2 regions of the Paenibacillus marchantiae genome follow, and region 2 is predicted to be linked to the other one. Evidence: riboswitches for the same ligand, from Rfam matches in the RefSeq annotation. Region 2 holds a riboswitch; the other holds the start of a gene.

Region 1 (16,534 bases), 2.0 Mb from region 2:
GAAACATTCGGATTCGAAGCCCACATGCCGAAGCTTAACACGGAAAATCCCGAGGTGAAGGCGTATTTGCTGGAGGTCGCCGAATACTGGATCAAGGAAGTGGGCACCGACGGCTGGCGGCTGGATGTCGCGGATGAAGTGGATAATGCGTTCTGGCGCGACTTCCGCCGTGTAGTGAAGGCTGCGAATCCGGATGCCTATATCCTGGGTGAGGTATGGAATGAGTCCTCCTCCTGGCTGCAAGGTGATCAGTTCGATGCCTCGATGAACTATCCATTTACGGAAGCCGTAAATCGTTTTTTTGTAAAAGATGCCATGCACGCCGAACAGTTCGCGAACTCGATCGGTCGACAACTGTCCCGCTATGCGCTGCAAGCCAGCGAAGTGGCGTTCAATCTGCTTGATAGCCACGATACACCACGGCTGCTCACCTTATGTGAGGGTGACCAGCGGAAGATGAAACTGGCCGCGTTGTTCCAATTCAGCTATATGGGTGCCCCGTGCATCTATTACGGGGATGAGATTGGGCTGGACGGCGATCATGATCCCGGCTGTCGGAAATGTATGGAGTGGGATGAGACGAAGCAGGATCGCGAGCTGTTCACCTTTTATCAGAAGCTAATCGCACTTCGCCATGCCCATCCTGCCCTGCGTGCAGAAGGCAGCATTCGATTCCTGCAGGCCCGTGAAGGCGGAAGCCAGCTTGTGATGGAACGACAGGATGAGGAGGAGCGCATTCTGATCCTTTTCAATCGTTCGGAAGAAACAGCTATCGTGGAGCTCGAAGCGGGTGCCGGGGAATGGACGGAGTTATTTGGCGAGAATTATCGTACAGCCAAGGAAGAGGGAATTCTGGCCGTTGAGCTGCCAGCATATGGATATGCTGTACTAAGTACAGATATCGCGTAGCTTTTTCATATTGTTGTATCCTTGCAATTCCAACGCATTGAAAGCAACGCCGGATAAGCGCTCACAGACCTGTTACTGATCTGTAGAGCGCTTTCTGCGTTATGGATGGATCGTCAATTGATTTAGTGACACGGATACTATAGAAAGCTACTGAGGCGCGGTCAGCTGTTCCTTGAGCAATCGGATGGTAGCCTCATATTGCACAAGCCCCACTTGCATACACAAACGCTGTGCAGGTGAGATCTGTTCGCCAAATTGCTTCATCTGGCGCTGCAGCTCGGCATACAGCAACTCTTTACGATTCAGCTCCGACCGGACCCACCCTGCGACAGTATCTTCATCCGCCAGCTCTCCGAAATACAGACGCATCAGAAAATCAGAACGGAACACCTCTGCTTCCAGGGGACTCATCAAATAGGTATTGAACTCCGCAGACCCTTCCGGTGTTAAGGTATACACATTTTTGTCAGGTTTCCCTTCTTGTCTAACGGATTCCTTGGTTAACAACCCTGACTTTTCCATCTTCGCAAGTGTGGGATAAATGGTGCCAAAACTGGCATCGAAGAAAAATGAAAAATATTGTTCAAAGTACTGCTTGATCTCATATCCGGAACATGGCTGATTGTGCAGTATTCCGAGGATGACATGCTGCGTGTTCATCGGTGTACCGCTCCTTTCCAATTGCTCTTAACGTATCACATCCTCCCTTATACGTTCAACATCATCAGACGTTCACGGATTGGCTTATCCGGCAAAAGGGGGCTTATCGTTATCCATATTATCCACGATCAGGTGAAGGCAGGTTTCCAGTCAGAGCGACAGGTGTCGCAGCAGTCTTGGACTCCAAAGGTATGCCGGATTGTGCAGGACCTGAGCGTTTGATCCATGTGCACACCGCTCCCAAAACCAACGTCGCCGCTCCAATCACTACCAGAAGCAGAACATCATGACTAATTCCATCTCCGCCAAGCACCAGATTCATCATACCCTCCACCGCGTAGGTTGCCGGCAGATAATGACCGATCTGTTGATAGAAGTCAGGCATGACATCGCGCGGAATGGTTGCGCCTGATGACAACATCAGCAGAGGCAACAAGGCACTGTTTAACCATGCTCCAGCATTTCCAAGCAGCAGCAAGCTCAATTGCGCCACGAATAGAAAAGATAAAGTAATCAACAACTGAAATAGCCATAACATCCACCATCCATCTGCTGATGATACACCCATAACATGCATCATCCCTGCTCCAACGAGCGATACGATAAATGCAGCACCAACATTGATGATATTGCGCGCCCAAAAGCGTTCCCATTTTCCTGCCCTGCTACTGAGTTCACCAGAAACCTTTTGCAGATTCATGCCAAGAAGCATTGCACCTGTAAAGGTAGCCGTCACAATCAACATTGGTACCATGGAAAAAGCAAAGTTATGAACTGGATTCAGCCGTTCCACTTCTGCCTCCACACGGGAAGATAACCCCGCTGCCATCGCATTCGCCTGATCGTCAGCCATACCTGATTGATTCAGCACTCCCCGAATGCTATTTTGCTGTACTTCACGGTTCAACGTCGCTGTAACTTGTGCGGATACGGTCTGCATCACACTTTTTACGGTAGCCACATTGGATTCATTCATTACATACTTCACTGCCACCGGGCCCGACAAGTCTCCCGCCTGCTGCATGAAACCGGATGGAATCTCGATAATCATGTATACATCCCGGTCCGTTAACATCTGTCTGGCTTCTTCCATAGTTGCCGAAGGTTTAATCGCGAAATGAAGCCCCTCTGCAAGAGACTTTGCCACAGGCTCAGCCGCAGCCCCATCTTCATTTACGATGGTCACAGCAAGCTGATTCATCCGTGCATTTACCTGATCATATCCACTAAGCCAAATGGTATTAAAAAAAACCTGGAACAGTACTGCTGTAATTAACCCGACTACTGTAGCTCCATTTTTCAAAAACAGAAGACTCGTTTGAAAAACACTTTTCATGTTATCCATCTCCTTAATTTGTATAACTCATTCTCGATCTTATATATCGTGTTGATATATGACAATAAATAATATATCTAAACGATATATAAACGTCAATACCTTTTTATTTTTCTTTGTTGGAACAACAAAAAAGCCGATACGCTTCTTCACCAGGAAGAATTCGTATCGGCTTTTTTATCATAATGGTAGCAGATCATTACCGTTAATGATCAAGCTCCACGAATTAAATTCAGTTCATGTACGTTCATGCATGTTATGCCTTGGCTTCTGGTTCATTTTCAGCAGGAGACTCAGCTTCAATCTCAGGCTCCGCACGCTTCGCCTTTGGTTTAGCAAGCTTCTCCATCATTTTCCGTCCTGTCGGTGTTTGGGCAAGCCCACCTTGGGCCGTTTCACGGTGCCTGCTCGGCATCGCACTGCCCACTTCCAGCATGACATCAATGACTTCGTCAGACGGGATGGCACTTCGTACCCCGGCCAGCGCCATGTCGGCCGCAGCCAACGCAGTTACGGCACCCAGTCCGTTACGCACAATGCACGGAATTTCCACGAGGCCTGCGACGGGATCGCAGATAAGGCCTAGTGTATTTTTTAACGCGAGGCCAACCGCATGAACCACTTGCTCAGGCGTCCCTCCACGCAGCTCCACCATGGCTCCAGCGGCCATACCGATTGCAGAACCCACTTCAGCCTGACAGCCACCCTCGGCACCGGAGATAAATGAATTGTTGGCAATCACATAACCAATCGCTCCCGCACAGAACAGACCGTTCACCAGATGCTCGTCACTCCAGCCAAAACGCTCTTGGGAGCTTATAAACACACCCGGAATGATGCCGCAAGAACCGGCTGTTGGTGTGGCAACGATCCGGCCCATGGAGGCATTCACTTCCGATACACAAAGGGCATACGCCATGGCCAGTGCAGAAGCATCTCCAGAACAAGTCTCACCTTTACGAATGTACTCAGCCATTTTTTTGCCGTCTCCGCCAGTCAAACCGCTGCGTGATGTCGTATCTTCTGTCAGCCCTTTGTGTACAGCTTCCTTCATCACCTGATAGTAATCCGACATCTGCCGTACAACATCCGCTTCCGGGATATTCGTCTCCTGAACCTGCTCTTCGATCATCAGCTCGGCGATGGTTTTGGATTCTGCTGTACAGATGGTATTCAGTTCATGTAGATGTTTAAACCGCATCAGGCTCGACCCCTCTCTTCAAATCAATCACGCGAATGTCGAGCATATGATCCAGTGACCGCAGACGGTTCAACATCTCAGGATTCGGCACACCATCCATCTCCATCGCTGTTAATGCTTCACCATCCCGGGCTTTCCGATCCACTTGCATGTACCCGATGTTCACCCCAGACGAACTGATGGTGGAGGTTACGGAAGCGAGCACTCCTGCTTTGTCCGAATGGCGCAGTACAAGTGTGGGAAACTCTCCGCTGATCTGTACACGAAAATCATTCAATGCATGCACCGATACACTACCTCCGCCAATGGAAGCACCAATTAGTGAGCATTGACGGTCTCCATGCCACAGTTCAATCTTGACCGTATTCGGATGAGGAGCAGGCAGGCCGCTTGTAAAAAACTCTACCTCCATACCCACTTCCTCTGCATATTGTTCTGCATCCGGTATACGTGGATCATCCGTCACATAATCAAGCAGGCCACCGATTAACGCAAGATCCGTACCATGCCCCTGATACGTATCGGCGAACGAGCCATACAGTGTTAATCGAGCGCGTTCAGGCGTGCACCCCAGCCACTGACGGGCAATTCGCCCCAATCTTGCCGCTCCAGCCGTATGTGAACTTGATGGACCTGTCATGGACGGACCAATAATTGAAAAAACGTCTTTAAAACGCATCGCAAACCCTCCATTTATAATCGTCATTTTCATCCAGACGTACACCCATAATGTTCCTTTATTACTGAATGATGACATCAAAAAAGGACAGAAGAAGGCCCTAGGCCCTCTCTCTGTCCTCGATACCTGAGAGTTTCATGATAAGCAGCGCGGCGGATTGATGCAATCCCTGTATTCACAGGTGATGTCACCCTGCACACCGTGCTGCTTGACCATATACCCCTTGGGTGGCGCAGTTTCGCGCACTCTCCAGAGTTGCGTCCAACGATGGTACATTTACCTGAGAGATTAACCACTGCGCCGGGTGCGTAGCAGCTTGCTCCTTCGGTGCCCGACAGCTGCCATTTTACTCGACATGCCCAGGTCTCTCCCGCTCGCTATCATTCGCTGTATGGAACCATTCTGATCTTGTAACAGAACGATAATTGAAGTTTTTAATACTTTCTCATTAAGATTAATCGACCGGAAGATCAGTGTCAACAAACTTAACGATTTCTTTGTGAATATTTGCTTTTTTCCATTTTATACACTAAATAAATTAACGAACTGTAAACTTTCATCACATGAATGTGTTAATGCGTTTCATCTCGAAAGCGTATACATTGTTCATTTTCTATTAGTGACTATCAGTGTTTAATACTATTTATGTTATGTTCCACAGAACGGTTCGGGTATTCAGGCAACCTTTATTCTGTACTAGAATTGCCGTATTTCTGCCTGTCACCCCACCATCGCCTTGGGCTTCGATGGTTCATCGTAATACCTGCTTCGGGAAGGAAGCATACTCGTCACCCACAATCCCAACGCAGCCAGCAGCATAACCCCGGATACAACTGTATATACCATACGAAGTGACAACTGCTCGGCCACTACGCCTGCAATCAAAATGGAAGCCACCTGTAGCATACTTAACACTAGTCCAAGTACACTGCTCATTCGCCCCATCAGATCGACAGGGATATTATTTTGATAAAAGGTAACCAGGCCCGTATTCGCCAGTGCGGAGCACAGACCGAGCAAAATAAAGGCAACAGCCGCCAGCTCAAACGAGAATGAACGGGCGAACAGAAAATAACCCAGCGCAACCAGAAGTACACCGCCACCCATCATGTGACGGATCGGCAAATGTTTGGCGAACATCCAAACCAGCATGGAACCTGCCAAATAACCGATTCCGGTGATACTCATTAATGCTCCGTACTGTGATTCAGGCAGGTTCATCACCTGACGGATAAACACCACTTCCTGAGCATCCAGCGACATGCCGACCACCAGAATAATCTGGAACAGGGCATATATACCGACCACGTAGCCCGACTTTCGGCTGAAGCTCAGTACAGCTCTCCAATCCTGGGCAATCATCCGAGGTGTCAGTCTGCTTCCCGTCCCTATATTCTGTTCTCCAATGCCCAGTTTGGGAAGAAACATTAGAATCAACGCAGAAGCAGCAAAGGAAACCGCATTGGCATAAATGGCTGCCGCCGGAGATAAATAAATTAGCATCACTCCTGCAACTGCTGGGCCGGTAATGAATGCCCCTGAGCTGATCAGGGCTTGTAGGGAATTGAAGCGCTTGCGCCGTTCAGCAGGTACCAATCGGGTAATGTATACCTGAGAGGAAGGGACAAATATAGATGAAGACATGCTGATCAGAAACATCACTGCGTACATCATCCATAGGCTGGACATCAGTGGGAGCGCCGCCACCAACAATGCCCGTAGCATATCAGCACCAATCATCAGCTGTCGCTGATCATAACGATCAATCAGGCTGCCTGACCAAAACTTAGTGCACACCGAAGCAATCGGCGAGATAATCCACAACCCTGCGACTGCCGCTGGAGACTGTGTCATATTCAATACCATCAGGTTAATCGCCACAATATATATGAAATCACCCAGATTGGATATGCCCACTCCGCTAAGTAGCAATCCGACATGCTTCCAGCCACCAGACTGCCTCTTCGATGCAACTCTCTTTGCACGAATGTTCTTCATAGCGCTACCCACCCACTAGAAATCACAAATTATAACTCATAGAAAATACTCTCGTTCTGCAGATATGGTCTACAAAATTTGCTGCATATAAGAGGCATCCGCTCTTTCATCCATTCGTACCTGGACTCATTCTCCATCTGAAATGCAAAATAGCCGAACGTAAAGATCAGCATGAATCCTTCCATTAACCGAATATCACGTTTCGTCAGTGGTCCTGTCTGCTCCGTATATCCCGATAGGAAGACATCCCGTTCCTCCCGATTGAAAATCGTAGCCGCACCTCCGGCATCAAAGAGATAGTAGCCATAACCGTATAAACAAAAATCAATCATAGATATACCCTGATCCGTCACTAGCAGATTACCGCGGGTAATATCTCCGTGTATCACTCCCCATGTCTCGGCATTCTGCGGATACGTTTCGAGTTGCCCGTTAATGTTCTCAAACGTCTCACGAATCAGATCGAAATCTTCAGGAGTAAAGATACCACGTCTAACGCCTTCCTCCAATTGCTCCAACATGACCAGATTCTCTTTGATCGAGCCATAGGCTGGTCTTACTCCCATTTGCTCTAAGGCAGGGCTATCGTTATATATATCTGAGATGATCGCCTTATCAGCGTGCTGTTCACGGTCATTCGTCTGCTGCCCGCTTTCAGACTTCAGTGAACCCACCTGAGGCTCAGGAGCTCCCGTTGGTCGTCGTCCATATTGGTGCAACGTCTGCAACTGTACGCCCAAATCATGAATCTGCGCTGTTGTCAGACGTTCTCCCTGCTTAATATCCCTGCCCTCAATCCATTCCAGAACAGTACAACAGATCTCTTCTCCTGCTTCGTCCAACCAGACGGTGACCCACTCATCCGATGTATTGCGTACAGGAGTCTGCACCCGCAATGGTCTGGCAGCCCGTAATTCATAAAGTAGATTCATCTCTGCTTCAAGTGCAGGTCGTGTATGCTGGATGCCCGTCATGCTTGCAAAAGCGGCTTTATGTATACGCAATAGGTACTTCTCTCCGGTTGATTCATCAACCACCTGATACGTTAGATTTTCATTATGTCGGATAAAGGAAATTGCAGGCTTTTCTATGGAATAATGCGAGATAATTTCAGTTGCCATGGTGTCATGGGCAATCTTATGGGTAGTTATGATCCACATCTCCTTCTCTTATCAAATTAAAGGTGGTGCTCACAAATATCGTAGCATGATTGTTTTTATTTTGGCAAACTATTCCATATGTAGAATGATGTAAAAAAGCATAACCCCCGAACGACCTCGCCCGAGTGTTATGCTTCCTTCTATCTCTATAAATCTATCTCGATCTCATACTCCATCCAATTTAACAGTTAACCGAAACGTCCCATAATATATTCTTGAGTCAGACGATTGTCCGGGTTGGTGAAAATATGTTCCGTATCCCCGTGCTCAATCATGCTTCCCAGATAAAAATAAGCTGTATAATCCGAGATGCGTGCCGCCTGCTGCATATTATGGGTAACAATTACGATCCGCAGCTCCTTCTTGAGCTCCGAGATCAACTCCTCCACCTTACCCGTTGATACCGGGTCAAGCGCAGATGCCGGCTCATCGAGCAGCAAAATCTGCGGATCAACCGACAACGCGCGGGCGATACAGAGCCGCTGCTGTTGCCCACCCGAAAGGGCCAGGGCAGATTCATTCAGTCTGTCCTTCACTTCGTCCCAGAGCGCAGCGCGACGCAAGCTTTTTTCCACAATTTCATCCAGTGCCTTCTTGTTCTTGATACCGCGGTAGCGGGGGCCAAACGCGATATTGTTGTAGATAGACTTGTGGAAAGGGTTCGGCTTCTGCCACACCATGCCGATCTTCTGACGGAGCTTGATCACATCTGTGCCCGGCTCATTCAGATCATTGCCATCCATCCAGATATGTCCCTCGGTGCGGGAACCGGCAATCTCGTCGTTCATTCGGTTGAGCGACCGCAGGAACGTGGATTTACCACAGCCGGATGGTCCAATGAGTGCCGTTACACTGGCTTCGGGAAAAGTCAGGCTGATCTGCTTAACTGCCTGAAAATGCCCATAATATATGCTTAACTGTTCCGTACCAAAAGGTATGGCCATGTTGGTTCCTCCTTATTTCGAAGCTGTCATGCGGCGGTAAACCACCCGACCGATCCAGCGTGCACTGAGATTGAACGCCAGTACGAGAAGTACAAGCACGGCTGAAGCGCCAGCTGCTACTTCTTTGGAATCCGGGCCAATGCCTTCACTGTTTACTTTCCAGATGTGCACGGCCAGCGTCTCTGCCGGACGCAAAGGATTGATTGGCGATCTTGGACTCGTTGGATTCCAGTCCGTGAAGTCCAGCGGTGGACTACTCATACCCGCTGTGAACATCAGGGCTGCTGCTTCACCGAAGATCCGGCCCGATGCCAGGATCGTACCCGTGATTAAGCTTGGCAATGCCACAGGCAGCAGGATGGAGGTAATAATTTTCCATTTGGACAATCCGAGTGCAAGACCCGCTTCCTTCTGCTCTTTCGGAACGGCCCGGAACGCTTGCTCCGTTGTCCGCACCATGAGTGGAAGATTGAATATAGCCAAGGCCATCGCACCCGATAATAAGGAGAATCCAAGACCAAATGTATTAACAATTAACAAGAGTCCGAACAAACCAATAACGATAGATGGGAACGAGGATAACACTTCGACAACGAGTCGAATAAAACTTGTGATCCGGCCAGGCTTGGCGTACTCAGCCATATAAATACCGCCGCCCCATCCGAGCGGAATCGTAATAATCAAGGTCAGAACAAGCAGGAATATCGAGTTGAATAATTGCGGTCCAATCCCGCCTCCACCTTTTAGCAGCTGTGGTGCACTGGTCAGGAAGTGCCAGTTAATCTGCCCAATCCCACGTACCAGAATGAAGCCAAGCAAACCGAGCAAGAGAACAACAATGAACAGCGCCAGAACAACGATAACGGATGTGGCAACTTTATCTACCGTTTTAGCCTTCATTTTCATACCCGGTTCCTCCTTTCAAGCAGGCGAACCAGAATGACGAAGACAAAGGTCATCACCAGCAGGACAAGCGCCATACTCCACAGTGCATTATTATGAACAGATCCCATCGTGGTGTTACCCATACTCAGGGTGATTACACTCGTTAACGTTGAAGCCGATTCGAGCAGTGATGTCGGTACATGTGGTGCATTCCCGATGACCATCTGTACGGCAAGAGCTTCACCAAATGCGCGTGCCATACCAAGTACAATCCCTGTCAGCAAAGCTGGAAGAACCGTCGGGATAATGACACGGTAGATCGTTTGCCAGCGTGTTGCCCCCAGTGCGTAGGACGATTCACGCAGACCTTTCGGCAGTGCTGACAGTGCATCTGCCATAATACTTGTTACGGTAGGCAAAATCATAACAGACAGAACCAAACATCCGGCTGCAATCCCGACGCCGGCTCCGCCAAACATGCTGCGCAATAAAGGAACGATAACACTGAGACCGATAAACCCGTACACAACGGAAGGAATACCGGACAGCAGCTCAATCGCAGGTTGCAATATCTTTTTACCTTTACCTGGTACAATCTCGGTCATGAAGAGCGCTGCACACAAGCTAAGTGGACTTGCAATCAGAGCTGCAAGCAATGTTGTTATGAATGAACCGGTAATGAACGGCAACGCTCCATAGGCAGCAGGTTCTCCCGTTGGATTCCACGTTTTTCCGGTTAAAAATTCGCGCATACTCACGCCATCCTGGAAAAAGGTCGACAAGCCTTTGGACGCTACAAAATAAACGATGGAAAACATGACAACGATCAGGAAAACGACACAAATCGACGTATAGATCCGTCCCGTCCACTCTTCCCAATAATGCTTCTCTCTCAAGGGCCGGCGCGGTTTCAACTTGTTGTTCATTACCGTTCCCCCTTCGGTCTGTTCCATAACAACCATCCTTCTATAGTAGAATTCATGCAAAATATGGGATTAATCCAGAGCAAACCGCGCAAAGAGGCAGGACCTGGGTCCGCCTCTCTCGCTGTATGCGCAAGTTCAAAGATTATTGAGTCACAGTGCCTGCTGCGTCACGTTTTACTTTCATGCCGGATACCGGGATGTAACCAAGCTCCGTCACGTCGTTTTGTTGAATTTCGTCACTCAGGATGTAGTCGAGGAATGCTTTTGTTGCTGCATCCGGGTCACCTTTGGTGTACATGTGCTCGTAAGCCCATACCGGATAAGTTCCTGCTTCTACGTTTTCAACCGTTGCTTCTACACCTTCGTATTTCAAAACTTGCAGGCTGTCATCCAGGTAGGACAGAGCCAAGTAACCAATTGCGCCCGGCGTTTCAGCTACGAGCTTTTTAACTGTACCAGAGGAATCTTCCTGAATAGAACCTTGGATATCTTCCACTTTTGTTCCCAGTGCAAAGTTCTCGAATGTTGCACGAGTACCGGAGCTGCTAGGACGGTTTACGATAACGATGGCTTGATCTTTACCGCCAACATCTTTCCAGTTTGTGATTTTACCAGAGAAAATGTCGATCAGTTGTTGCTTCGTCAAATCTTGTACACCTGCATCTTTGTTGCTTACTGGAGCGATGGCTACAACAGCCACTTGGTGATCTTTCAGTTCGCTTACTTTTGCTGCGTCATCGATTTTCTCTTCTGCAAATACGTCAGAGTTACCGATTGTAGCTTGTCCCTCGGATACTTGTGTCAAACCAGTACCACTACCGCCGCCTTGCACTTGTACCATCACGTTCTTATATTCATCAACTGCCATAAATTTTTGTCCAGCTTGCTCTACCAGAGGTTGCAGTGCTGTTGATCCAACAGCGAGAATGTTACCACTAAGTTCAGTAGCAGTTTCTCCTGTGGAATTATTGCTTCCCTCTGTACCAGCGTCATTTTTCGATCCGCATGCTGCGAGTACCAGTACGAACGTTAAGGTCATCAAAATGAACGGCAACTTTTTAAACATGTTTTGTTTTCCTCCCCCAAATTAGTGACGGCGATTTGCTTTTATTTTTGTTCACCATCAACTCTTTATTCATTGTAGTTGCGTTATGTCATCTCAAAATCAATGTTTTGTAAACGCAATGTTAAAAATGTTTACTGTGGATTGAAATACATCTGTGACAAATTGCGCTGAAGTGGCCGCTCCGGGAACGGACGTTGTTTCAATCGCTGTTATCCCCGGATTTATATGATTTACTTTTCTCAAGGAATACATCCGGGGATAAAGGCGAACGCTTCGCTTTTACACAATCGTTCCGTTCCCTGCGCTGTGTCAGCGCTGGTTGTGTCTCAGGCATTTTAATCCTCAGACTGGGGATGGCAAAAAAGAAGGCCAGCACTGTAGAAGGCTGGCCATTGTGTACATGCATAATGTAAAAAGAGAATTTGATTCTTCTATAGAAGAATCAAAAAAACTGCTTCATAGCTGGTAGGTAACACCAGCGTGTGAGAGCAGCTTTTTACAATAAGTTGGATCATATGATGATTGTTAATGTAAATTACGATTTTACTAACCCAGAATCCATAGCCATAACGCTAATCCGGCCAAGGTGATTAATAGTGTGGGAATGGTTAAGATGATGCCTGCCTTGAAATAATATCCCCATGTAATCTTTACACCTTTGCGGGACAGCACATGCAGCCACAGTAATGTGGCAAGTGAACCGATTGGCGTCATTTTGGGACCCAAGTCGGAACCGATCACATTGGCATAGATCAGCGCCTCACGCACAATACCTTCGGTGTGTGCACCCTGAATCGCCAATGCGTTAATTAACACGGTGGGCAGATTGTTCATTACGGATGACAATATCGCTGCGATCATGCCCATCCCCACTGAGGCAGCTAACAGACCATGGTCTGCGATGGCATCTAGCCAACGGCTCAAGTGATCGGTTAAACCGGCATTACGCAACCCATACACCACGATATACATGCCCACCGAGAACACGACAATGGACCATGGTGCTTCTTTAATCACGCGTTTCAGGTCCACAGCTTCGCTCTTTCTTGCCAATATGGCGAACAAAAGAGCTACGGCGCCGACGATAACCGATACGGGAATCGGCAAAAACTCACTGGAGGCATAGGCCACGAGCAGCAGCACCAGCATGAACCAGGCGATGCGGAACATCCGCGGATCACGAATAGCTTCCCGTGGATCACGTGCTGCAGAAATATCGTAGCGAAGCGGGATGCTTTTGCGATAAAACAAGAACAGCATCCCGGTACTCGCCACGATGGAAAAGAGATTAGGCACAATCATCCGCACCGCATATTCCACAAATGTAATACCGAAATAATCCGCAGATACGATATTCACCAGGTTGCTGACGACCAGCGGCAACGACGTTGTATCCGCGATAAATCCACTAGCCATAACAAAGGCAAGTACCATGCGCTCATCGAACTTCAATGCACGTACCATCGCGAGCACAATCGGGGTGAGGATTAGCGCTGCACCATCATTGGCGAAGAGCGCCGACACCGCCGCGCCGAGCAAAATGGAATAGATAAAGAGCCTACGTCCATTTCCTCCTGCCAACCTTGCCATATGAAGAGCGGCCCATTCGAAGAAACCTGTCTCATCGAGTATTAATGAAATCATGATAATGCCGACAAAAGCGAGCGTTGCATTCCATACAATGGATGCCACATCAGATGCATCGTTCAGACTGACAACACCACACATCAATGCTAGCAGAGCCCCACCCATGGCGGACCAACCAATACCTAATCCGCGTGGTTGCCAGATAACCAATGTGATGGTCAGGACAAAAATCAGAATTGCTACAAATGTCATAAAGCCTCCTGCGCCGCTGTATTCATCATGTTTTGGAGCATGATATGAGAATGGCCTGCCAGATATGATTACACTGCAATTATTGCGGATAAACCAGACGCTATAGTTATACAGGGCTGCAGGAGAAATGTCTATCTTTATTTCCTTCTAATTTCTATAGAAACTGAGATAAAAGATATCGCCTAATGGTCAGGACTTGTCCCCATCCTTCGGCGTGTCCTCCACCATTTTGAACATACCCAACAATCCTTGTAGTTGCTCCGCCATACTGTTCAGATGTGCTGAAGACGAAGCGATCTCCTCCACAGATGCCAGCTGTTCCTGTGAAGATGCCGAGACGGATTCCGTATTCGCAGCAGATTCTTGGGTCACAATCGAAATATCGTTCATTGCTTTGGCAACGTGGGAAGCACCATTCTCCAATTGCTTCGTTGTTTCGGACAAATCATCCAACGTATGAACAGCATCCTCTACAGCTTCCCGAATCTGTGCAAAGGATTGTCCGGACGTATTCACGGCCTGAATTCCGTCTCCAACCCGAGTCTGAGCTGCATTCATAGCGTTCAGGGCAGCATCCATATCCTGACGGATATTATGAACGAGTTGACCAATCTGCGCAGCCGAGCTTCCCGATTCCTCTGCGAGCTTCCGTACCTCTCCCGCTACAACTGCGAAGCCACGGCCAGCATCTCCCGCTCTTGCCGCTTCAATGGAAGCATTCAGAGCCAGCAGATTGGTCTGTTTCGAAATTGTGGCAATCACATCTACCATACTGCCGATCTCAACAGAGCGTACATTCAGTGACTGAACCACCGTCGCCAGCTGTTCCACCGTTTCTTGAATGCTATTCATCTGCTCTACTGCCTGACCTGCAGCCTCATTACCTGAATAAGCCGCTCCAGATGTATGCCGCATATTCGTTGTAATGGATTGCACTCGCTCAGACATCATGCGAACATCTTCCGCCATTTGGCTCATTTTTCCCGATCCATCCGTTACACTCTTCACTTGCTGCTCGGCACCCTCGGCAAGTTCCTGAATTGCCATCGTTGAATGCTCAATAGCTTTGGTTGTTTGATCCGCACTAGCGGACAATTCCTGTGAGGAGGCAGATACCTGCTCTGCTGTTTCCTGTACACCCAGAATCATCATGCGCAGATTGTCGACCATCCGTTCAAAGTACTTCGCCAGATCGCCTACCTCATCTTTGCGTCCTGTGTCCAATTTTACCGTCAGGTCGCCTTTGCTTACGGATCTGGCGGATTCCTGCAGACGTTTAATCGGACGCAGCATCGAACGTGTAAACCAGATAATGAAGATCAGAGTAAGTAATGTGGCAGCCAGGATAACGATGAGTGTAGCCATCCGAATGTCTTTACTTGCATTGGATACTTCGCTTTTGAACATTGTACCGCCAATTTTCCATCCAGTTTTCTCATTCGTAGAGAAAATCATGGTTTTGGGATCATCATTATAGATATAGCTGAACTCGCCTTCCTTGCTCTCGAACATTGGATCCAGCGTTGTTGTTTGTTCTTGTGTACCAGCTTCCACGACTGGGGATACGACATAATTTTTGTCTGCATCCAAGATGACGACATACCCTTCCTTGCCAACCTTAATGGATGCCTGTTTTTGAAGCTCTGTTAGATCCATGGACAAACCAATAACACCCGATTGATCATCAAGCGTTTTGGAGACAAAAACAACTGCAATGCCATCCGTGTTCTTGGATACAGGTGAAACTACTGGAGTACCTGGCTTCTCCATTGCAAGTTTGTACCATTCTCGTTCCCGGGGATCATAAGGTGACCCTTGTGAACTTCCCGCAGATTCCTTGCCACGGACCATGACTCCCTCTTTGGTCCCCACAAAGATATTTAAAGCATCCGGATGCAGTCCAAGATACTGTTTCAATTTCAGCTCAAGCTCAGGGCTTTCATTTTGTCCTTTAATCATGTCAGTTACAATCAAACTAGCAAAATAATTGATATCATGAACCTTCGCATCCACATGTGTCCCAATGATTGAATTCGTTGTGTCTACACTTTGTTTGGCACTGTCCATCAGTTGGTCTTCCACCGTATGATCAGCGATAATCAGCGTAACGATCCCAATGGTTAGACTCGGCAAGAGCAGAACCGCCAGGAAGGATACCAATAATTTGTTCCTTATGCTCCAGACGAAGCCTTTTTTCTTTTTGTTTTTCTTTTTCGGTTTATTATCTTTTGGCTTGGCTGGCTTGATTGCTGCCTTAACTTGCTCATTCCCCCGAATGTTCCCCATTTTGCTTCTCCCCCTCCAAATATAAATCTGCCCTTTTTCTTTTTTATGTAAGACCTCTCCAACCTAATTAAATAAGGTGTCACATAGACGCCCATCTAATCTAAAGGCCTATCCTATATATCGGTTGGATGAGCGTATTTATAAATTTACATAGCACGACAAACAAGCCACTCCGATCATGCGAAGTGACTTGTTGGTACATCCGTATTTTATTGTTTATGCAGATGTTTTTCCGTAGGGACCTTGTGGCGGATATGCGGTTGGTTTACCAAAATAATACCCTTGTGCCAAATCAATACCCACGGATCGACAGAAATCAAATTCCTCGATTCGTTCAATGCCTTCGGCAAGTACCCGCCCCTCAAATTGACGCGACATCTCAACAATATTGATAATTTGCTTCTGTTTGTTCAAATCATGATCACAATGATCAATGAGGCTCCGATCTATTTTGACAAAATCCGGCTTCAGCCGATTCATTACTTCAATCGTCGAGAATCCGGCCCCCACGTCATCCAAGGCAACCGACATTCCATGAGAACGATACACCTCAAAAATATGCTGCAAGATGGACATATGCTGAATCTGTTCCGTTTCCACCACTTCAAACACAAAATCCTTAGGGTCTAGCGAAAGGCGTTCAAT
Region 2 (16,534 bases):
TCAAAAGTAGAAAACCATGATTGAGGATATCAAAGATCCGGTTGCCCCACGTTTTATCCTGTTGCATCTTAATGTTCACTCCTGTCTGGTGAAGGACGTCTGCTGCCAAGCTTTAGTAGACGCCTTCCTCCCCGAATTTTTTGGCCATCGTGTTGGCACCCAGTACAAGTGCCAGTCCGACCACCGACTTGAACAAACCAACAGCAGCACTATAACTGTACTGTGCCTGTGTGAGACCCTTGGTGTAGACGTAGGTATCAAATACCTCACCCACATCCCGGTTCGTCGGCGTGAGCATCAGGAAGATCTGTTCAAAGCCTGTATCCAGGAAGTTACCCAGACGCAGAATGAGCAAAATAATGATTGTACTGCGGATGGCAGGCAACGTAATATGCCATGTCTGACGCCAGCGATTGGCACCATCCATCCGTGCAGCTTCATAGAGCTGTGTATCTACACCGGAGAGTGCCGCTAGGAAAATAATCGTGCCCCAACCTACCTCTTTCCAGATGGATTGTCCAACAATCATCGTTCGAAACCAGCCGGGCTCAAGCAGGAAAGCCACTTTTTGTCCCGTCAGGTTATAAAGTAATTCGTTAATAGCGCCGCCCTCGGTTGTGAACAGCATGTAGAACACACCAACCACAACAACCCAGGATACAAAGTGCGGAACATATACCAGCGTCTGTACAAAGCGTTTGAATCGTTCACGGCGAACTTCATTCATCATGAGTGCCAATACAATTGGCAGCGGGAAGAAGAACACCATATTATAAATCGCTAGCAAAAACGTATTCCGGAACAAAGTCCAGAACTGCGGTTCCCCGAAGAAACGCTGGAAGTGCTTAAACCCTACCCAGTCGCTGCCCAGAATGCCCTTGTAAGGCGTGTAATCCTGAAAAGCCATCGTAATACCGTACATGGGTATGTATTTGAAAATAACAAAGTAAAGCACGCCCGGTATCAACATAATATAGAGCCACCGGTTTTTAATGATGTCCCTCCACAGCAGGTTTTTGTCACTGCGGGTAGCGGGTCGTGTCCGAGCCGCCGTTTCGGCTTTCATAGTGTCTTCCTCCCCACATTGGAAACGATTACAAAATATCACTTCCTGAATTCATGTCTTCATTGTGGAGGATAAATGGGTAACTGGCTATCGTCTCGTTTTAGCTTCTTGTTTTCCCTTATACAGCAAGGGTTTAAGGCAATTGTAATTCTGAGCTACTCCCCTGAATGAACCACATTTAACCTCCGATATTCCTGTCTTAACTCTGCTGCAAACGCATAATAAAGGCTGACCTTGAAACAAAGAAAAACCTGCCTGCCATGGCAGGCAGAGCAGGTTGCTTTTATCGCTGCTGCTCCCGGTATTTTCCGGGGGTAGTTCCCGTAATTTTACGAAATGTACGGATAAAAGCAGTAGGGTTGGTGTAATTGAGTTTCTCGGCAATCTCCGATATTTTCAGGTTGGTCGTCTGCAGCCAGGTTTTGGCTTTTTCCATCCGGTATTCGGCAAGGTATTCCGTAAAGTTCACACCAGCCTCCTTCTTGAACACACGGCTCAGATAGACTGGATGAAAATTCAGTTCTTCTGCGCAAGCTTCCAGCGACAATTCGCGATCATATCGCTCCTCGATCAGCCGAATCATGCGCCGGGCAATATTCAGATATTGAGATTCTTCCTGTTCACGCCAGAATCGAATGACAGGGTGAAATAAACATTTGCGGAACCAGTTCGTCATTTCATCCAATGTGGATAACTTGAGTAGTCGAGCCATAGAGGCCTTTTCGCCCAACACTTCCGCAACATTCCCACCCTGCTCCTGTACAAGCTGATACACACGGGACAACAGTTGAACCATGATAACGGGGTATTCGCTGAAGTGCAGCTTCTTGTCTGCAAGCAGACCGAGGTATTGCTTAAAGTACGCATCGGTTTTCTCCTCGTCCCCTTGCTTGAGTGCAGAAGCCAACTGGTCTTCAATCATCCTGAGCTGTGTATATAACGCTGCCTCCGTCTGACCTCGCGGCTGAATATCCTCGTAATGCAAAATAATACGGCTGCCCAGACTTACCCTGCCTTGCAGAGCCTCACGACTCTCCTGGTAAGCCCGTGGCGAATCACCTATTGCAGAATAGAAACGACTAATACCGATACTTACAGGCAGATTCAGATAGGTCACAACCCGCTCACGGATCAATTCCGCTTGAGTGTGCATCCACTCTTTTAGCTGTACTTCATCATCCAACACGGATGCCAATACCGTAACCTGGGCGTCATCAATCATGACAGGTGCAAAACGAATATCAGAGGGCAGCAGCTCACCGACCATATTGTTTAACGCAAACAGCAGCAGATCCCGGTCCTGCTCCTCATACCTTGTCCCTTCAAGGGTATCGATCTGAAGTGTAAGTAGCCCAAGTCTGGACCATGAGGTTGGAAAATCGTATAACTGACCCTGATATCTGAAGTCATCTTCCGATATTTTGCCTGTAAGCAGTTTTGTCATAAAAAATTCCTGCAAATGAACATGCTGGCCCTTCATCTGCTCACGCATCGTCTTTTCCGAGCTGAACAAGGTCGATAATCGCTCTTCGATGTATATAAATTCATCCTGACGGCGTCCCGACGGAGCCAATGGAGAATCCAGTCCTTTTGTAAACTGCAGAAGTCTGGAAATGGGAGAATACATCTTGCGACTGCCGTAGATGGCTACTAATCCCGTCAAACATAACATGACTAATGTAGCCACTCCCGTAACCAATGCAATTTTCTGCGATTGGGCGGTTATCTGACTCAGCGATACAACGGATACATACAACCAACCATTGAGTGGGGATTGCCTGTAGCTAACTGCCACCTGACTTCCCTCGACCTCTGCACTGAAGAAACCCTCCGACTGTCCTGTCGTTTGTACCTTTTCATGGATTTCCTGATTTAGCGTGTCGTATTTCCCGTCTTGTTCTGTATCGTTGAGAAAATATTTTTGCTCCCGATCAAGGACGTACATATCCCCTGAATTCGGATTTCGACTTAGAAATGTACTTAGCTCTGTATCGGCTATGTCTATAACCAGAAATCCCTTGGGTTTCACATTCGTTGGTATCATCGGAATCTTGAATACCATGCTTACCACGTTGTCGGATGAAATAAGAGTAGGTGCGTGTTCTGGCGTTGCTTCACCAACTCCCGCCGATACCGGCACACTTTCTTTGGTTGAACTCACATTTTGCGTTACCCAGAACAGGCTGTTTGTATATTTCAAATAAGAGCCTATCCGGTCCCGAATACTGAAATCATCCAATTTTCCAAAGGAACGCATCGAAACGACCCAGTCTTCATCCAGATTCACGAGATAGGCCTGATCGATATTAGTAACCGATTGCAGATTATTAAATCCGGAAGTCAGATCACGAATTTCCTGAAATTCGCTGCTGTCCAGCGGTTTTTTCATCGCTTGTAATACCAGTGGAGAATTCACATATTGGATGGACGATAATTGCAGGCTGCGCAATACTTGCTCTACCCGCATTTGGGTCTGATGCAGAATCTGCAAATTACTCTCCCGGACCTTCTGTTCAATGTCACGTGAAGCAATCGAATAGGAGACTGAACCAATAACAATGACCGGAAGGGCTCCGAGAATCATGGTAAAACAGAGCAAACGCAGCAGGTATTTAGGCAAAAAGAGCATCCTCCTTTGTGCATTTTGCGTTATTTGATCGAGAACGATTTCGGAATCACTACCCGATCTAATGCAAAACGTATGTATAATATCGCTTTCATTGGATTAATTTACTATTGTTATTTTAAAACCCATTGTTATTCAAGTCCACTATTTATTATCGAAGGTTGACTTCAAGGCAATTTCCAGTTTATATTGGTTGCATTCCTCAATCAAAGGAGAGATTTTGATGTCGGTGAGCGTTCTTAACTAACTAGTTTCATATTCAGGAGTTTGGCCTTCGATTCACTTGTGCCTTGTGGCATACGTGTATTTCATGATGCGCCATTACCCTGTACTTAGTTAAGAACAGCGGATATCATAAATCGCCTCCGGGATTGTACGTGTCCGGGTCTATTTCCGCGCTGTGTTCAGCGTGGATTTTTTTGTATAGACCTATAACGGGCCCTACTTTCCCGTACGTTAAGGGCGGAGAATGACGTTTGTTCATTCTCCGCCCTTTTTGCGTTTTCCGGGAATATGTCCCATCGCTTTAACCGAAATTCCATTTTATATCCAAGGAGAGATCAAGCATGAATGAAAAAACGTTAACCAGTCTGGGTTATCCCCAAATTCAAAAAAACGTTGCAGCCTGTGCCCTATCCTATTTGGGCAAACGTTACGCAAGAGACATGAAGCCAATGGTCGACGCTTCTCTGATTCAAATGCGGCTAGATGAGACCGCTGAAGCGGCTGCTTTGATTCGTTACGGTGCCAGTGTGCCCATTCCTTCACTGGATGGCATGGAGACCATCATGGATCTGCTCGGCACCGGTTATTTATTTACGGAACGTGATTTCAGCAATCTCGCCCAATTTCTGCGCAGCTGCGCACAGCTTATGAAATACATGGAGGGCAAATCCGAAGTGGCCCCCACAGTTAGTCGCTACGCTTCATCCATGATATGGATGGAATCCCTGCTCAGCGAGATTGAACGCTGTATCCATAGTGGACGCATTCAGGATCAGGCGAGCAAGGAGCTGATACGTATTCGTAAAAAAATGACGGTGAATGAGGAACGCATGAAGCGCAAGCTGGATTCTCTAATAAGCAAACACCGCTCCATCATGCAGGAAAATGTGATTAGTCAGCGTGGTGGAAGAACCGTGCTGCCCATTAAGAAAGAATTCCGCAAACACGTTAAAGGCAGTGTGCTGGATGAATCAGGAAGTGGCCAAACCGTATATATTGAACCTGCTGAATTAGTAGGTCTGCAAATGGAGCTGTCTTCACTGCAAGCCGAGGAATCACGGGAGGAGATGAAAATTCTCGGTGACTTAACCTCCCTGGCAGAGTCTTATAATCGTGAAATTTCGTTAAATACGGAAACGGTAGGGATTCTGGATTTCCTATTTGCCAAAGCGAAATATGCGGCCACCATGGATGGACGAACTGTACGCGTCAATGCCATTGGACGTGTTCGGCTTCATCATGCCCGCCATCCGTTTATGGGTGCATCCATGGTTCCGCTTGATTTTGCAATTGGTCAAACTTATTCCTCGCTAATCATTACCGGGCCGAATACGGGTGGCAAAACGGTTGCACTCAAAACATTGGGTCTGCTCACATTGATGATGCAATCTGGTCTGCTTGTGCCTGTCGCTGAAGATGGCGAGATGGCCGTGTATCATGAAATTGCTGTTGATATCGGCGATGGACAGAGCCTGGAGCAAGCACTCAGTACCTTTTCTGCACATATTCGCAACATGATTGGCATCCTGGAGCAAGCCGATTCATCGACACTTGTGCTTATTGACGAGATGGCCTCCGGTACCGATCCCGGTGAGGGAGTGGGACTCTCGATCGCCATGCTGGAGGAGCTGCACAGCCGTGGAGCTACCGTTATCGCTACAACCCATTTTGGGGAAATCAAACATTTTGCAGCATCCACGCCTGGATTTGAGAATGCAAGAATGGAATTTGATACGGTCTCTCTTCAACCTCTTTATCGATTGCGGATCGGAGAAGCCGGGGACAGCTATGCCTATTTCATTGCACTGAAATTGGGTATGCCACAGCGTATTATTGAGCGCTCCAAGCTCATTTCAGATCAGGGTGTCTCGCAAAGTGTCTCTTCCACCTCCTCTCCATCCGTGCCTAACGTAAGTTCAACGTCATCGCAAATAAACAGCACGGTTGAACAAGAACAATTGAATGAAGCAAGGAACACGATAAAACCTACCAGCCCGTCCGTACAGACTGGAACTAGAAAGCAATCTGCTGATCGGCCTGAAACATTAGAACCCGCGCCCCCTGCCAAAGCATTCCGAAAAGGGGATCGCGTCTATGCAGCTTATCTGAACCAGTCAGGCATCGTATGTGATGTGGAGGACAGTCGCGGAAATATCGGAGTCATGCTGCGTGGACGTAAAGTCAAAATTCATAAGAAACGTCTAACTCTGCACATCTCCGCAGATGAACTATATCCGGGTGACTATGACCTCGACATTGTGCTGGAGTCCAAAGAGAACCGAAAGAAACGCAAACTGATTAGTCGCAAGCATGTGGAAGGACTGAAAATTGAATTGCCCCCTGAAGAATAACCACAGGATTGATATAATGGGTTGAGTTGCTATACTTTAATAAACCTATCGATCGTTCGTGGTTAGAAATTTATCGGGGAAGGAAGACTCGTATGTCTGTTGAGCAGGATACAAAGAAAGTCACTCCAGAAGTTCTTGTATGTCCTTTATGCGGTGAGGCCAATGGCTGCTCCTATGCGGCTGGTCGTCCTCATTCAGAATGCTGGTGTAACCGGGCTGTGTTCCCAGAAGGGGTATTTGACCCCATTCCGGCAGACCAGCGCAGGAAGTCCTGCATCTGCGAGGCATGTCTGGATACGTATAAAAAGAAGACAGAGCAAAATAAAGAGCCCCACAGTTAACCCTGTGAGGCTCTTCTTCAATCAATATTATTTTGTATTGAAATACAGAACGTTACTTCTGCATTTGTTGATAATGCGCTACAGCCTGCTTCAGTACAGGATGACTCTCATCCATGGACGTATACTGGCTGAGTGCTGCTTCAATCCCTTTTTGCTGGATCGTAGTCTGGAGTTCCACCGCTTCCGGGTCTTCGGATACGTCAAACTTGCAGGCAGCGGCCATACCCATCGCCAAAAGTGTTGTCTCCGTTCCATACTCGTAAGCCTGGAGAGCTGGGCGAACCAGACGGTCATTCGGGGACAGTTTCCGCAGTGGAGAACGTCCTACACGAGTTACCTCATCCGTTAGATGCGGGTTAACGAACCGTTCCAATATTTTGGCAATGTACAACTGATGATCGTCGGCATTGAATCCAAAACGCTTCACCAAAACGGCTCCGGTTTCCTGCAAGGCACCATATACGATGGATTTGACTTTTTCATCGGCAATAGCCTTCTGAATTGTATCAAACCCGTTCACATATCCAATATAAGCGGCAATACAGTGTCCCGTATTTACGGTAAACAGCTTCCGTTCGATATAAGGCTCCAGATCATCCACATACATTACGCCCTCAACCGGTTTGAACGCAGGAGCCATTTGTGAACGGTCAACAACCCATTCATAGAAAGGCTCTACCTGTACATGCAACGGATCTTCATGATGCTGAATCGGCACAATCCGATCTACGGCAGAGTCCGGGAAATACACGTACTGATCCGCAAGCAGGCGAGTCCGCTCATCAAGCAGGCCATATACATGTTCTTTCAGCTGAGTGCTGGCTCCAATTGCATTTTCACAGGCAATAATGTGAAGGGGTTGGAAGACATCGCCCGTTCCCAGTCTGGACGTAAGTCCTTTGGCAATACCGGGAGCAATATGTTTCAGAATGTTCACGCCCACTGCAGTTGTGATCAGTTCAGCTTCTGCAACATTCTGAGCAACGGTATCCAGATTGGTTCCATCGATTGCACTCACACCGGTAACTGTCTCCAGGTCTTTGGCCTCGTTAGCCAGTTCAACCGTATACTCTCCACGCTGCTCTAGAGCCTTAACCAGCTCCTGGTTAACGTCGGAGAAAACAACATTGTAGCCTGCACGGGACAGAATCAAACCGATAAAGCCACGTCCAATATTACCTGCTCCAAAGTGAAGGGCCTTCATAGTTCCATTTCACTTTCCAAAATAGTGATGACTTCTTCAGCGGTTTGAGCATGACGCAAAGCTTCCATGTTCTCTTCCTCGGCGCAGATGACTGCGATGCTGGTCAGGATCTCCATATGTTCTCCACCTTGAGCGGCGATACCAATTACCATATACGCTTTTTCTTCCCCAAAATCAACACCTTGCGGGAACTGAATGACGGAAATGCCTGTGGACAGGATGAATGATTTGGATTCCTTCGTGCCGTGTGGAATCGCAAGTCCGTTGCCGACATACGTGGAGACAATCTCTTCACGCTCCAGCATTTTGTCGATGTATTCAGCGGTGATATGTCCCGCGTCTTTCAAAATTTGACCTGCCATACGAATCGCTTCGTATTTGTCCTGAGCCGTTGCATTCATGATGACTTTATCTTTAGTTAACACACTCATGTTTGAATACCTCCAATTTCGGTTTTGCTGCGGTAAAATCCCGCAAGTTCTTGGGACAAGTAATGAATAAGATCATCCCGGTTGCCTTTTTCAAGTAATGCAATCATTTCTTCCTGCAACAATAGCGCACTGATCTCACTCAGTACCTCCAAACTTTCCTTCGATAACTGTCTGGGTCCAAGCATCAAGAGCACATGGCTGACACCTGCCGGGTCTTCCGGCGTGCGTAGAAGCGGCTCTGTCAATTGGAACAGCGTAATTGAAGGACTGTGAATGCCATCACTGCGTGTATGAAACAGAGCGAGGGAAGTTCCGGGAATCTTCTGACTTCCAACAGCTTCACGCTCCTCCAGCAGCCTGGCAATCTCATCTGGATTATTCAATACACCGGATTGATGCAAAACGCTGCACATGGCGTAAGCTGTTTCTAAAAATCCGATCTCCTGATTATCCAGCGGGAACACCTGAAACTTGCCGATTATCTGTACGATTTCAATCAGGGTCGCTTCCAGTCCAACCGGATCGGAAATTCGTCCTGTTGTCCTTGAGTCTGCTTCAGGTGGGGGACTATGTTCCCGCTGAAGCGTCGTTGTCCTGATGAAATGTCTTAAACGTTCACTTTCTTCTGCCGTCAGCAGTGGGCTCACCTTGTAGTATTGATGTTTATCCATCGGCAGATCCACAGTAGAGAGAACCAAATCATATTCCGTCTTTGGGATACGCGCCGCTTCATACCAGGACACGCTGTCCACAATCCGAATTTCGGGAATTTCCTTGGACAGACGGCTCGATAACATCCGTGAAGATCCGATCCCACTCGTACAGACGACGACAGCCCTGATTTCACGCTTCAGCACCCTCAGCCGTTCAATGGAAGCACCGAAGTGCATTACCAAAAATCCGATCTCCTCATCCGGAACATCCGTATTGGGCCAAGCCTCTCGCACGGCTTTCTTTACATCCTCAAACAGTGATTCATAATCCTTGCGGATCTGCTGAAGCAACGGATTACGGATAAGCTGCCGCCCATCCATACGTTCCAGCACCGGCTCCATATGGGCAATCAGACCTTCACGAAGCAGACGATCCTCATGGAACGAATAATGAGTTTTCTCCTGCATCCGATCTGTAAGGGAACGAACCATGTCGAGTAAGACCAGATCGTCTATGGGCAGCAGACGCGAGGAATGAATCGATTGCTCGATTTCAACCAGCAGCCTGTGAAAATAAGCCTGCTCCTCGCCCACAAACTCCAGCCCAAGCTGGGCAGATAGAACGCCGCACAACCGTGAAGCCAAATATTCCGGCACCTTCCGCTCATCTTGCAGTGGATTTCCAACGTCATTTTTGTCCTGTTGTGTGCCCCGACCTATGCCAAAACCTTTGCGAATCCGCACAACCGCTACAGACAATTGGATCAGCAGCTTCATGTATTGACGTTCCGGGATATTTTCCAACCACTCAATATCCGGCTGCCATAATGCATTTTCGACCGTAAGTACATCCTCATGCCCTATCATTTCCAGAAGTTTGCTGTTTACTTTGGAAACTCCCTGCTCCGCCTGTCTACCGAACAAATCGGATTCATCCAGATATTCAAGAGCGAGCGCGGAAATAGCCATGCGATGAGCCAGCTCGCTTCCATTGATCTTGACCCCATATCCACGCCTGCGAACCAGCTTCAATCCAGCCAGCTGAATGCGTGGTTCCAGATCGTCCAGATCATTGCTTGCCGTAGACACGGTCACCTTCAGATCTGAGGCCAATGCAAGCAGCTTCACAGGCTCGGATTCATCCAGCAAAATACAAAGCATGAAGAGTTTACGCTCTTCGGGCGTAAACTCCACATATTCGTTAAGCTCAAGTTGTTGACGCAATACGGCCAAATCATCGGAACCGGGATCAATTCGAACCCCGGTTCCCGATTTTTTTTCCAATCTCATGCCAAGGGGCTCAAGCCATTGTTCAATCATCTGCAACTCTCGATGTACGGTACGAGTGCTTACTTTGACCGCAACAGCTATATCGCCAGCAGTTACCTCATGAGGATGCTCCAGCAGGAACTCCACGATCTCACGCTGTCTCCTTGTAATATTACTCATCAGGAGTCGGATTTGAGGCGCTCCACCAGTGCCTCATATTCAGGACTCTTCAGGAAGTTATCGATGGAAATATGCTCTGCATTTGGAGCCACGGATTTGGCCCGGTCAGTCAATGTTTTCTGTGTGATGACGATGTCGGCATCTTGTGGAATCTCACTGATCGCCGTGTTGGTTACAGCGACATCCACACCGGCTGCCTTCATTTTCTTCCGCAGAATCGAGGCACCCATGGCACTCGAACCCATACCTGCATCACAGGAGAATACAATTTTATTGATATCCGTTTTTACTGCCGAAGAAGCAATATCGGCTGCACGGTCAGCTTCACGATTGTCTTTATCAACGGTGAGGTTGCCCGTTTTGCCCTGATTTTTCATATCTTTCATGCGGTTGGAAGCACTATCCAGATCTTCGTCATCCTTCTGTTTACCTGTTTTGAGCAGTATGGATGCCACGAGGAAGGAGATGACCGCAGCTACGGCTACCCCGGCAAACATGCCAAGATATCCACCCTTAGGCGTTAACAATGAGTAGGCAATGATACTTCCCGGTGACGGTGCAGATACCAAACCAGCTCCTGTCAGCATGAAGGTCAATGTACCCGCCACACCACCAGCCATCGCAGCCAGAATCAGTATCGGTCTCATCAGAATGTAAGGGAAATAAATCTCGTGAATCCCGCCAAAGAAATGAATGATTACAGCACCTGGAGCGGAAGATTTGGCTGATCCGCGACCGAAGAAGCAGTATGCCAGCAAAATGCCGAGTCCAGGTCCTGGGTTGGATTCAAGCATGAATAATACGGATTGCCCCAGTTCTCTTGCTTGATCCGTACCAATCGGTGTCAGAATCCCATGGTTGATGGCATTGTTCAGGAATAATACTTTTCCTGGCTCAATGATCAGGTTGACCAGCGGGAGAAGACCAGCATTCATCAAAGCTTCTACCCCAGCCGATAACACCTTGCTAATCGCTTCAACGAAAGGCCCGATGCCTTTAAGGGCTAGAAGGGCCAAAATCCCACCAATAATACCAGCGGAGAAGTTGTTAACCAGCATCTCAAACCCTGATTTGATTTTGCCATCGACAGCTTTGTCAAATTTCTTAATGACCCAAGCTCCCAATGGTCCGGCAATCATAGCGCCAAGGAACATTGGAATGTCACTGCCGACAATAACCCCGATGGTCATTATTGCACCGACTACACCACCACGTTGGCCGTGTACCATGGTACCGCCTGTGTAACCGATAAGCAAAGGCAGCAAATATTTGATCATTGGATCAACCAGCAATGCAAAATCTGCGTTAGGGAACCATCCTTTTGGAATGAACAATGCCGTAATCAAACCCCAGGCGATAAATGCACCCATGTTAGGCATAACCATACCACTCAGGAAACGTCCAAACTTCTGAACGCCGACCCGTATTCCTCCGCTTTTTTCGGACTTTGCGTCCACTGAACTCATATTGAAAACCTCCTCAACATATTAAACCTTAATTCCACTGAATTTTGACAAGGATGATCCAGACGAACAAAGGTACAAATCTTCAATAAATCTTAATTTACAACCATATCGTAAATGAAAACGGTATCTTCTACAACGAAATGAAAACCTACTTCCGTCATGAACGTTGATGACAAGATTTAAATTTAAAGGATTGTCCCATGTTTGAACCTTGTATATGGAATGGAACCTGTTATTCCCTTTCATGTATCATACCCACGAAATGCCCCATTTTAATGACAAATGAAATTGTAAATTTATTCTATTTGAACGAGCTGTTTCTATCTCAATTAGAAATAATGATGAAACACGTTAATTGATATTCATTCCATCCCATTCGTCTGTTAACAACGAAAAAAGCGCAATTTCCTCACCCTGTCCCAGGTGAGGCAATTGCGCCTAAGTATTCTCCGAATGAGCTGTATCACCATCCGGATCTATAATCAATCGATTCATTTTTAATACGTTAAACGAACTTTTCCATTAAGCTGAAACTCCGTATCTAGCGGAAATTTGTACCTTAATATTATTCCGTATGTTTACGATACGCATCCGCGTTCATCAATGTGGAAAGTGCTGCTGTGAGGTCGCCCTCAACACGAATCTCGATCATCCAGCCTTCCTCATATGGGGAGTTGTTAACCAGCTCCGGGGAATCCTGCAATGCATCATTCACAGCAATAATCGTTCCACTGACAGGAGAAAACAAATCCGAAACGGTTTTGACGGATTCAATCGTTCCAATGCCGTCTTCCGCTTTTACATCCGATTCAAGGTCAGGCAATTCTACAAAGACAATGTCACCCAGCTGATGCTGCGCGAACTCGGTAATGCCAATACGTACGGTATCCTCCCCTACGGTCTGCACCCATTCGTGCTCTTCACTGTACAGGAAATCACTTTTCAATTCGCTCATCGATATCCGCCTCGCTTTTCATTAATGAGTGCATGCGTTTCTTTGACCTTAACCTTTTTCCCAGAACATAGCGTATGATATTTTCGATTCAAATGTCAAGATACCTCACAATTTATTTGTTTTTCTTCCTTATATGCCTGTAACTCAAATGGACCCTCCCTACATATAATGGTGAATATTAGAAAAGTAAGCGCACTCTTTATAAATAGACGAACATTTTAATGTTAATTAAAAATTTCATTCGGATTTTTTGTTCATATCTATGATATCGTTCTTGACATCAATAGACGATTCAGGCTTTAATGAGAGTAGTAAATGTGTTTAATTGGTCTATGCAATACCCGCGGATGAATGTAAAGGGAGAGATTACCCTTGACACCCGAATCAGGGTGTACATGCGGTAACGCCGAAGGAGTAAACCACCGACAAGCGGAGGTGAATCTCTCAGGCAAAAGGACTTTTACGGGACGCAACTCTGGAGAGCATCTAATCGCCCTGTATGGGCGTTATGATCACCCAAGGGGAAACCTGCTGCATCATGCGGCGGGGTAACTCTCAGGTACCAAGGACAGAGCCTAAGAATACAGCGTGCTTCTGGCATGCCTATTCTTTGGCCTGTCCTTTTCCTTTTTCCCAAAAAAACGAAAACAGGTTATAGAGCGGCACTGCCTATAGCGTCCTTACCTTACTTTTATAATAAAATATGATGCCAGATTCATTGATCCACGGTTATACACTCGGCCGGTTGACGGCCCATGACGAGGTGATTGGATGTCCGATTTGCTTAGAACCCCACTCTTTCCACTCTATCAGCAATATGAAGGCGTACGATGCATTGATTTTGGTGGCTGGGAGCTCCCGGTACAATTCAGTGGAATTCAGAAAGAGCACGAAGCGGTGCGAGAACGTGCTGGATTATTTGATGTATCTCACATGGGTGAATTCACCGTACAAGGTGAACACGCAGAAGCTTTTTTACAGCACATGACCACTAATGATGTAACAACACTCGTTCCCGGTCAGGCCCAATACACGTTAATGTGTTATCCGGATGGCGGCGTGGTCGATGATCTGCTGATCTATAAACTGAAAGACCAGCATTATATGCTGGTGGTTAACGCCTCCAACATCGACAAGGACTGGGCATGGCTGCAACAGCACATGACGCCAGGCGTAACGATGACCAATGATTCGGATCAAACGGCGCTGCTTGCTCTGCAAGGTCCGCTGGCAGTGGATATTCTCAGAGCGGTGACAGACACCGATGTGTCTTCGATTGAGCCTTTCCGCTTTGTGGCAAATGCGAAGGTATGTGGTGTTTCATTGCTGTTATCCCGCACCGGATATACGGGTGAAGATGGCTTTGAGCTCTACGTTCCCGCGGAACAAGCTGCTGAGGTCTGGAACGGATTGATGCAAGCGGGAGAAGGTCACGGACTCGTTCCGACAGGACTGGGTGCCAGGGATACGCTGCGCTTTGAAGCCAAGCTGCCCCTGTATGGACAGGAATTGTCCGCAACCATCTCACCGCTGGAGGCTGGCGTAAGTATGTTTGTGAAGCTAAATGCAGGACCGTTTATCGGACATGAAGCCTTGTTGCAGCAAAAAAATGATGGGCCTGCCCGCAAGCTGGTCGGCATCGAAGTGCTGGAGCGCGGCATCCCTCGTCCTCATTATCCCATTTACGCCGAAGGCGTACAGATTGGTGAAGTAACCACAGGCACCCAGTCGCCTACGTTAAAACGTAATCTGGGGCTGGCCTTGATTGACAGCAAATATGCTGCACTGGGTACCCCGCTGGAGATTGAGATTCGTGGCAAGAAACTGAAAGCCGAGGTCGTGAAGACCCCTTTTCATAAACGGACACGTGCGCCAAAGACACCTACTCAAGGAGCTGATCAAGCATGAGCAAGCATCGCTACATTCCCATGACCGAGCAGGATCAGAGTGCCATGTTGGCAACCATCGGCGTGGAAACGATTGAGGATCTGTTCCATGACATTCCACAGGAGATTCGCTATCAGGGCGAACTGCCTGTTTCCTCCAAACTGGATGAATACGCACTGACACGTCATATGTCGAAGCAAGCGGGAGCGAATGCCAACTTCGAGACACACGCCAGTTTCCTGGGTGCAGGCATTTATGATCACCACGTTCCCTCCGTCATTAATCATGTCATCTCCCGTTCCGAGTTCTATACAGCCTATACACCTTATCAACCCGAGATCAGCCAAGGAGAATTGCAGGCGATTTTCGAGTTTCAATCCTACATCTGTGAGTTGACAGGCATGGCTGTAGCCAATGCCAGCATGTACGATGGTGCAACTGCATTTGCGGAAGCAGGCAATCTGGCCGCAGCGGCAACCCGCCGCAAACAACTGATTGTGTCACGTACGGTGCACCCCGAATCCCGTCAGGTATTGCAAGCTTATGCTCACGGCCTCAATCTGGAGATTGTTGAGATTGGATATCAAAATGGTGTAACAGACTGGGATGCCCTGCAAGCCGCCGTGTCCGATGATACCGCAGCCGTCATGATTCAAAGCCCGAACTTCTTCGGCGCCGTGGAAAATGTAAAACAGGCCGCAGACCTTGCGCATGCGCACAAGAGCCTGCTCGTGGTCAGCGCCAACCCGCTATCGCTGGGTCTGCTGGAAGCCCCAGGCAAGCTGGGTGCTGACATCGTCGTTGGCGACGCGCAGCCCCTTGGCATCGCCGCTTCACTCGGCGGCCCAACATGCGGATACTTCGCCGTATCCCAGGCTCATATGCGCCGAATTCCTGGCCGAATTGTAGGCCAGACAACGGACCGCAACGGCAAGCGTGGTTTTGTACTCACGCTGCAAGCACGGGAACAGCATATCCGCCGTGAAAAGGCGACGTCCAACATCTGTTCCAACCAGGCGTTGCTCGCGCTGAGCGCCTCTGTATATATGTCCATTATGGGTAAACAAGGCATGATCGACGTCGCTGATTTGAATTTGCAAAAGAGCCATTATGCCCTTAATACGTTTACCGCAATTCCAGGCGTCTCTCTTACGTTTACCGCTCCTACGTTCAATGAGTTTGTTATCCAACTGCCTGAAGGAACAAATGTGGAACCACTGCAACTGAAATTGCTCGATGCGGGTTTCATTGGCGGCTATGAACTTGGCCGTGATTATCCAGAGCTCGCCGGACATATGCTGATTGCAGTTACTGAACGACGCAGCAAGGAAGAGATCGACGAATTCGCACGTGTATTGGAGGGATCGCTGTGACTCAGGAAACGACAACAAAGACAACTACGACGACATCAGCACAAGGACAATCGGAAACGGTAACTTCTATCTCCCCTTCGGGCCAACCTGAAACTATCACAACAGACACTAACCAGGCTGCCTCTCAAGCACCGGAGCAATCGTTGATTTTTGAACTCAGCAGTCCGGGTCGGGTCGCTTATTCGTTGCCCGAATGCGACGTTCCCCGTCAAGCTGTGGATTCCCTGATTCCCCGGGAAATGCTTCGGTCGGAAGCAGCAGCATTGCCTGAGGTTTTTGAAGTTGACGTCATTCGCCATTACACTGCCCTGTCTCGTCGTAATTTCGGGATAGATAACGGATTCTATCCGCTGGGCTCTTGTACGATGAAATATAATCCGAAGATTAATGAGGATGTGGCCCGTTACAACGGGTTCGCCAAAATTCATCCATATCAGCATGAATCCAGCATTCAAGGTGCACTTGAACTGCTCTACACGTTGCAAAATGACCTTGCCGGACTTACCG

Evidence for each region. Region 2 has a riboswitch for glycine ahead of gcvT (glycine cleavage system aminomethyltransferase GcvT). Riboswitches for the same ligand answer to the same signal wherever they lie in the genome.
Region 1: another riboswitch for glycine. It lies ahead of sdaAB (L-serine ammonia-lyase, iron-sulfur-dependent subunit beta); the one in region 2 lies ahead of gcvT (glycine cleavage system aminomethyltransferase GcvT).

Annotation. Positions count from the first base shown of each region.
Region 1 covers NZ_CP118270.1:1,639,501-1,656,034, reverse strand. The annotation lists gene PTQ21_RS07655 (alpha-glycosidase) at 1-909, shown strand, start outside; gene PTQ21_RS07650 (PadR family transcriptional regulator) at 1,057-1,569, opposite strand; gene PTQ21_RS07645 (YhgE/Pip domain-containing protein) at 1,688-2,905, opposite strand; gene sdaAA (L-serine ammonia-lyase, iron-sulfur-dependent, subunit alpha) at 3,162-4,106, opposite strand; gene sdaAB (L-serine ammonia-lyase, iron-sulfur-dependent subunit beta) at 4,096-4,785, opposite strand; glycine riboswitch at 4,897-5,040, opposite strand; glycine riboswitch at 5,045-5,168, opposite strand; gene PTQ21_RS07630 (MFS transporter) at 5,506-6,783, opposite strand; gene PTQ21_RS07625 (phosphotransferase enzyme family protein) at 6,813-7,904, opposite strand; gene pstB (phosphate ABC transporter ATP-binding protein PstB) at 8,132-8,887, opposite strand; gene pstA (phosphate ABC transporter permease PstA) at 8,900-9,787, opposite strand; gene pstC (phosphate ABC transporter permease subunit PstC) at 9,790-10,725, opposite strand; gene PTQ21_RS07605 (phosphate ABC transporter substrate-binding protein) at 10,841-11,764, opposite strand; gene PTQ21_RS07600 (arsenic transporter) at 12,311-13,603, opposite strand; gene PTQ21_RS07595 (methyl-accepting chemotaxis protein) at 13,793-15,889, opposite strand; gene PTQ21_RS07590 (EAL domain-containing protein) at 16,106-16,534, opposite strand, start outside.
Region 2 covers NZ_CP118270.1:6,613,216-6,629,749, forward strand. The annotation lists gene PTQ21_RS29735 (carbohydrate ABC transporter permease) at 1-67, opposite strand, end outside; gene PTQ21_RS29740 (ABC transporter permease) at 113-1,066, opposite strand; gene PTQ21_RS29745 (helix-turn-helix domain-containing protein) at 1,350-3,686, opposite strand; gene PTQ21_RS29750 (endonuclease MutS2) at 4,259-6,268, shown strand; gene PTQ21_RS29755 (cysteine-rich CWC family protein) at 6,361-6,609, shown strand; gene PTQ21_RS29760 (mannitol-1-phosphate 5-dehydrogenase) at 6,662-7,813, opposite strand; gene PTQ21_RS29765 (PTS mannitol transporter subunit IIA) at 7,810-8,244, opposite strand; gene PTQ21_RS29770 (BglG family transcription antiterminator) at 8,241-10,346, opposite strand; gene PTQ21_RS29775 (PTS mannitol transporter subunit IIBC) at 10,346-11,812, opposite strand; gene gcvH (glycine cleavage system protein GcvH) at 12,378-12,767, opposite strand; glycine riboswitch at 13,115-13,237, shown strand; glycine riboswitch at 13,241-13,341, shown strand; gene gcvT (glycine cleavage system aminomethyltransferase GcvT) at 13,539-14,675, shown strand; gene gcvPA (aminomethyl-transferring glycine dehydrogenase subunit GcvPA) at 14,672-16,027, shown strand; gene gcvPB (aminomethyl-transferring glycine dehydrogenase subunit GcvPB) at 16,123-16,534, shown strand, end outside.